2 regions of the Parapusillimonas sp. JC17 genome follow, and region 1 is predicted to be linked to the other one. Evidence: predicted binding sites of a transcription regulator. Region 1 holds the regulator's gene; the other holds the start of a gene.
The links. The regulator HrcA, encoded in region 1, represses chaperone genes, less so after heat shock. The targets are predictions, from matches to a motif close to TTAGCACTCNNNNNNNNNGAGTGCTAA.
Positions count from the first base shown of each region.

Region 2: the regulator HrcA is predicted to act here: its motif matches at 1,407-1,433, upstream of rpoH (RNA polymerase sigma factor RpoH).

Region 1 is NZ_CP197474.1:3,330,681-3,333,883, reverse strand. Features, by position in the region: gene recN (DNA repair protein RecN) at 1-168, opposite strand, end outside; gene ACSBPU_RS16070 (NAD kinase) at 172-1,071, opposite strand; gene hrcA (heat-inducible transcriptional repressor HrcA) at 1,215-2,225, shown strand; gene hemH (ferrochelatase) at 2,228-3,203, shown strand, end outside.
Region 2 is NZ_CP197474.1:4,570,132-4,573,334, forward strand. Features, by position in the region: gene ACSBPU_RS21880 (cation:proton antiporter) at 1-236, opposite strand, end outside; gene rpoH (RNA polymerase sigma factor RpoH) at 479-1,366, opposite strand; gene ACSBPU_RS21890 (thioredoxin family protein) at 1,641-1,964, opposite strand; gene ACSBPU_RS21895 (MarR family winged helix-turn-helix transcriptional regulator) at 2,118-2,573, opposite strand; gene ACSBPU_RS21900 (thiamine pyrophosphate-dependent enzyme) at 2,777-3,203, shown strand, end outside.

The sequences.
Region 1 (3,203 bases):
TCGCAGCACGGACGTGTCTCCGCGCGCGCCTAGCGCCAGCGAAAGTGCGTCGATCAGTATGGACTTGCCCGCGCCGGTTTCCCCGGAAAAAACCGTGAATCCGCTTTCGAAGTGGATTTCCGCTTCATCGACAATGACAAAATCGCGTAGGTGCAAAGTACGCAGCATGGTTTATTCGGCCTCGTCCGAAGGTTGGGGCATGTGGTTCCAGTACAGCTTGCGTCGCAACGTCGAAAAAAAGCTGTAGCCGGTTGGGTGAATGAAGCGTACGGTGTGTTGCGCGCGCCGTACTTCGACGAGGTCGCCGGGCTGGCAGTCGGACCAGGTTTGCATATCGAAGTGCACGCTGGCGCCGGACTCCACGCGGCCCAGGGCGGTGATGGTCATGCTGAGCGTGCCGGAATCCGGCAGGACGATGGGGCGGTTTGAAAGCGTTTGCGGGGCAACCGGTACCAGCAGCATGGCGTTCAATTGCGAGTGCACGATGGGGCCGTTGGCGGAAAGCGAGTAGGCGGTGGATCCCGTAGGCGTGGCGACGATGAGCCCGTCGGCGCGCTGGTTGTACATGAAGGTGCCGTCGAATTCGACGCGCACGTCTATCATGCCGCCGCGCCCGGCGCGGTTCAGGACGACGTCGTTCAGGGCGATGCCGGAAAACAGGGTCTGGCCGGCGCGCACGACCCGGCCTTCCAGCATGACGCGGTCTTCGGCTTCGTAGTTTCCCTGTATGACGCTTGCGAGCGCATCGTTCGCGCTGTGCAGCGGGATGTCGGTAATGAACCCCAGCCGGCCATGGTTGATGCCGATGAGCGACACCTTGCTGTGCGCCAGTTGCCGAGCGGCGCCCAGCATGGTGCCGTCGCCGCCCATGACGATCGCCAGATCCGCCTGCTCGCCGATATCGGCATACGAGGCGATGGCGTGTTCGGTCAGGCCCGTGTTGCGGGCGGTGTCGGCCTCGATCAACACCTTACAGCCGGCCCCTTCGAGCGCTTCCGCCAGCGTGCGCAGCGGGGCGTCCAGGCCGGTGTCCTGGTATCTGCCAATGATTGCCACGGTTTTGAAGTGCATGAGGCGAATACCTTGTGAATTGACGAAACAACGATTGGTGAAATAATAGAGACTCAACGATTATATGGGCACCGCGGCCTCATGGATGCGGGTGCAACAACCAGTATCGAGCCAATATTGCTCCAATTGCCTAGAATAGAGTCATGGATGACCGAGCCAATGCGCTGCTGAAGGCGCTCATAGAACGATACATCGCCGATGGCCAGCCGGTGGGGTCGCGCACCCTTTCGAAAATGTTCGATCTGTCGCCGGCTACCATACGCAATGTCATGGCCGACCTGGAAGACATGGGCATGATCCATAGCCCCCATACGTCGGCCGGGCGCATTCCCACGCCCAAGGGGTATCGCATGTTCGTCGACAGGCTGCTGGCCGTGCAGCGTTTCGAGGTCCTGCCGCCCACCCAGATCCGCCAGATGCTGCCCGCGGCCGAACCCACGCGTGCCGTGTCCGCCGCTGCCACGCTGCTGTCCAACCTGTCGCAGTTCGCCGGCGTGGTGCTCGCACCCAAGCGCGCACAGGTATTTCGCCAGATCGAATTCATCCGGCTGTCCGACAAGCGCGTGCTGCTCATCATCGTGACGCCCGACGGCGATGTCCAGAATCGCATTCTCTTCGTTAAGCGTGACTACACCGAGCCGGAGCTCCACGAGGCCAGCAATTTCTTCAACCAGCACTTCGCCGGCATGTCGTTCGAAAAGGTCCGCGTGGCCCTGGCCGAAGAGCTCTCTTCCCTGCAGGCCGATATCTCGCGTCTCATGCAAGCGGCGGTGGAGGCGGGCAGCGCAACGGCCGACATCGACGAATCCGTGGTCATTTCCGGCGAAAGCAAACTGCTCGATGTCTTCGAGATCACGTCCGACATGGAACGCCTGCGCCGCCTGTTTTCGCTGTTCGAAAAGAAAACCGACCTGCTTCAGCTGCTGGATGTCTCCAGCCGAGCCCAGGGCGTCCAGATCTACATCGGCGGCGACTCGAACCTGGTCCCCATGGAAGATGTCTCGGTCGTTACCGCGCCCTATGGCGTCGATGGGAAGGTGGTCGGTACGCTCGGAGTCATCGGGCCGTCGCGCATGGCTTACGAGCGCGTGATCCCGATCGTTGACATCACGGCGCGCCTGCTGTCCAACGCCCTGAGCCACAATCAATCCTAAGAATGAAATTCGCTTCACCTTATTTGCCGGAACCATCCGATCCCCATGCTTTCAGCGCCGATCCGCCGCCGCGGCCGCCCGGCCCTGTTGGGGTCCTGTTGGTCAATCTGGGCACGCCGGACACCCCGACGCCGCGCGACATACGCCGGTACCTGGCGGAATTCCTTTCCGATCCGCGCGTCATAGAGATACCCGCGTGGATCTGGCAGGTCATTCTCCGGCTATTCATTCTTCCAAGGCGGCCGCGGGCGTTGGCGCCAAGGTATCGCGACATCTGGCTGCAGGACGGGTCTCCGCTGCTGGTATGGAGCCAGGCGCAGGCTAGTGCCGTACAGCGCGAACTGGCCGGGCAGGGGTTGGACACCAGGGTGAAGCTGGGCATGCGCTACGGCAATCCGTCGATTGCGCGGGCGCTCGATGAGCTCAGGGCGGAAGGATGCGAGCGCATACTGACCGTTCCAATGTATCCCCAGTATGCCGCCAGCACGACCGCCACCGCCGTGGATCATGTCGCGCGGCATGCCGCGCGGCTGCGCGACCAGCCCGAACTGCGGTTCGTAAAGCGCTATCACGACGATGCGGGCTACATCGCCGCGCTTGCGCGGCAGATCCAGGAACACTGGAGTCGAGAAGGCCGACCCGAGCGCCTGCTGCTCAGTTTCCACGGCCTGCCCCGGTTTTCCATCGAACAGGGCGACCCTTACTATCGGGACTGCATGGAGACCGTCTCCTTGCTCAAGCGGCGGCTGGGCGCCGATGGCGAGCTGGTTCATGCCGCTTTCCAGAGCCGTTTCGGCGCGGCCAAGTGGCTGGAACCCTACACCGAGCCCACCTTGCGGGAATGGGCGCGCCAGGGAGTCAAGCGTGTGGACGTCATGTGTCCGGGCTTTCTGGCCGATTGCCTGGAAACCCTGGAGGAAATCAGTGTCGAATGCCGGGATGCATTTCTGGAAGAGGGCGGCGAGCAGTTGCGCTATC
Region 2 (3,203 bases), 1.2 Mb from region 1:
GGCAGGAAGATGAAAAGGAAAGCTTCGGAGGATATCTCGAAATGCTGCAATGAATCGAGAAAGTCGGACATCACCAGCGGCGCCCAACTATGGACGTGGATCACCAGACCAAGAAGGAAGCCGACAATGGCCAGCAAGACCGAATGGGGCAGGCGCAAACGGCCCGCTATGGGAGGCATGAAAGAAACCAGGGCCAGCAAGCCGGCCAGCCCGAAAACGACATGCCCGATTTGCATGGATCGCTATCCGCCAGAGCTACAGGTTTTTCAGGATAACGCTTTTTGAATAAAAAATGGGACACCTTTTGGTGTCCCATAAGCATCCGCTTCAAAAGGGAGGGGAAGAGGAGAAGCCGAAGCGGATGGGATCAACGGGCTTCGCATCACTGGGCAAAGGCGTCGATCATGCAGTTTAGTCACGCATAATACGAATAAGTTCTGTTCCTGCCCAATAAAGTTGAAACTCTTTATTTCAGCAATCAGTGGGTCAAGGCCAAGCGCAGCTTCTTGAACGCGGCGGCTTCGATCTGGCGGACTCTTTCGGCGGACACACCGAACTCGCCTGCCAACTCGTGCAGCGTGGCACCGCCGTCGTCTTGCAGCCAGCGGGCCTGAACGATGCGGCGCGAACGATCGTCCAGGCTTTCGAGAGCCTCGGCCAGACCTTCGCCTTGCAGCGTGTCGTACGCACGGCGTTCCAGCACCTGCGAGGGTTCTTGCTGTCCCTCGTCGGACAGGTAAGAGATCGGGGCAAAGCCGTTGTCGTCCTCTTCAGACGAGTTCTCCAGAGCCATTTCCCGCCCGGACAGGCGAACTTCCATTTCGCTGACGTCCTCGGGTCGCACGTTCAATTCGCGCGCAATGGTGTTGACCTGTTCGGTATCGAGCGTTTGGCCGTCGGGACGCATGCGGCGCAGATTGAAGAACAGCTTGCGCTGCGCCTTGGTCGTCGCTACTTTGACCAAGCGCCAGTTCCGGACGATGTACTCGTGAATTTCGGCCTTGATCCAGTGCACGGCAAACGAAACCAGCCGCACGCCGCGGTCGGGATCGAAACGCTTGACGGCCTTCATGAGACCGACATTGCCTTCCTGGATGAGATCGGCATGCGCGAGCCCATACCCCAGATACTGCCTGGAAATGGATACCACCAGACGAAGGTGGGAAGTAATGAGTTGCCTTGCGGCGTCGAGATCGGATTCATCGCGCAAACGCTTGCCCAACGCGGTTTCCTGCTCTTGCGTCAGCATGGGCAGGCGATTTACAGCACTGATGTAGGCCTCGATGGTGCCCAGGGCGCCAGGATTGGAAATGGCCAACGCCAACTGGTTGTTGGCCAAAGTCAGTGAATTTGAGCTTTGTGTCATCGGATTGGTGATCCTATCGATAAAACTACCTTGTTCAATATTAGCACTCTATGAAGGCGAGTGCTAATGGAAATTTTTTAGCTGAGCCCTTGAGGGACGGATACTTTTTGGACCGGAAAAGACCTGGAAAGTTCTTGATTTCTCAAGAGGTTAAGGGGTCAGACTCCGTTCGAGGTCTTACCCCGACAGCCACCGCGCTGGGGTCAGACCCCATTCGGGGTCCGACCCCGATGATCTTCGCGTTGGGGTCAGACCCCGTACGGGGTCTGACCCCTTAAACGATCGCCGCCAGCGCGGCCTCGATATCCTCCGCCTTGCCGGGCCGCACCAGCCGGGAAACCTCTTGCCCGTCTTTGAGAAACACCAGGGTAGGCCAAAGTTTGACGCGGAAGGACCGCCCCAAGGGGCGGCCGCTGCCGTCCTCCACCTTCAGATGCCCGACGCCGGGGTGTTGCGCGAAGGCGCGCTCGATCAGTGGCTGAGCGGCCTGGCAATATCCACACCAGGAGGTTCCAAATTCCAGCACCAGCGGTCCCGCCGTGGCGTCCACGACTTCCCGCAAGGGCTCTTTGCTTTCGTACTGCTGTGTCATCGCCATGCACGTACCTCTCTTCGATAAGGTCTTGGTAATTGGCCGGCAAACCGTATGCCCGGGAAGGGGGTCAGACCCCATACGGGGTCTGGCCCCAAAAACTCAAGTGTCGAATCCCTGAATGAGGTCAGACCCCATACGGGGTCTGACCCCAAAAACTCAGGGGTCGGACCCCGTATGGGGTCCGACCCCGACAATGGCGCGCAGCATTTCCACCAGCCGATCCGCATGGTCGGCTTCCAGGGCGGCCAGGACCTTCTGCTGGTGCGCCATGGCTTTGTCGCACAGTCCGCCGATGAGCTTTTCCCCTTTGGGGGTGATGCTGACCACCGTCTGCCGCCGGTCGGAGCGCGCGGTTTGCAGGCGAATATAGCCTTGCGCCTCGAGACCCGGCAGCACCTTGCTGATCGTGGGCTGCTTGGTGACCGCAAGTTGCGCCAGTACCCCGACGGTTTCGCCTTCGCCCCCGATCAGGCTGGCCAGCACCCGCCACTCGGTAACCGTCAGGCCCGCCTTCCGGACCTCGACATGAAACTCGGCGGAAATCCGGTGGCTCGCCTGAGCCAGCACCGAAGCCAGATAACGATGCACGAAACGTGGAGAATCCACCGACATGGAAGAACGCCTGTTGGTCATATAGGTAAGCGGAAATAGTAGCCGAAAACCCAAGAGCAGATCGTTCCGACCGTGTGGATAATGGTAATTACTCATACCCAAGCATCTGTTATATCACTTAAATTTCTCTTTTATATGAATTTTCATATTTATATTGACCAGCCTCAACTTGAAGCTTAAAGTATTTGGCGGGAGACAAGAAAATGGCAGAACGCTCATTCAAGAAAGAGGTGCAGCAACTGCGCATCGGCGCCGGGCAGGAATTCCGCGGCGAAGGGATACTGGCCGTCACCAAGGGGCTGCTGCAATCGGGCGTCGGATATGTGGCGGGTTATCAGGGCTCGCCCATTTCCCACCTCATGGATGTTCTGGCCGATGCCCAGGACATCATGGAAGAACTGGGCGTTCACTTCGAAGCCAGCGCCTCCGAAGCCACGGCCGCCGCCACCTTGGCCGCCTCGGTCATGTACCCCATCCGCGGCGCGGTCACCTGGAAATCCACGGTGGGCACCAATGTCGCTTCCGATGCGCTCGCAAACCTGGCATCGGGCGGCGTAACCGGCGGGGCTCTCATCGTCGTGGGCGAAGACTATGGCGAAGGCTCGTCCATCATGCAGGAACGCACCCACG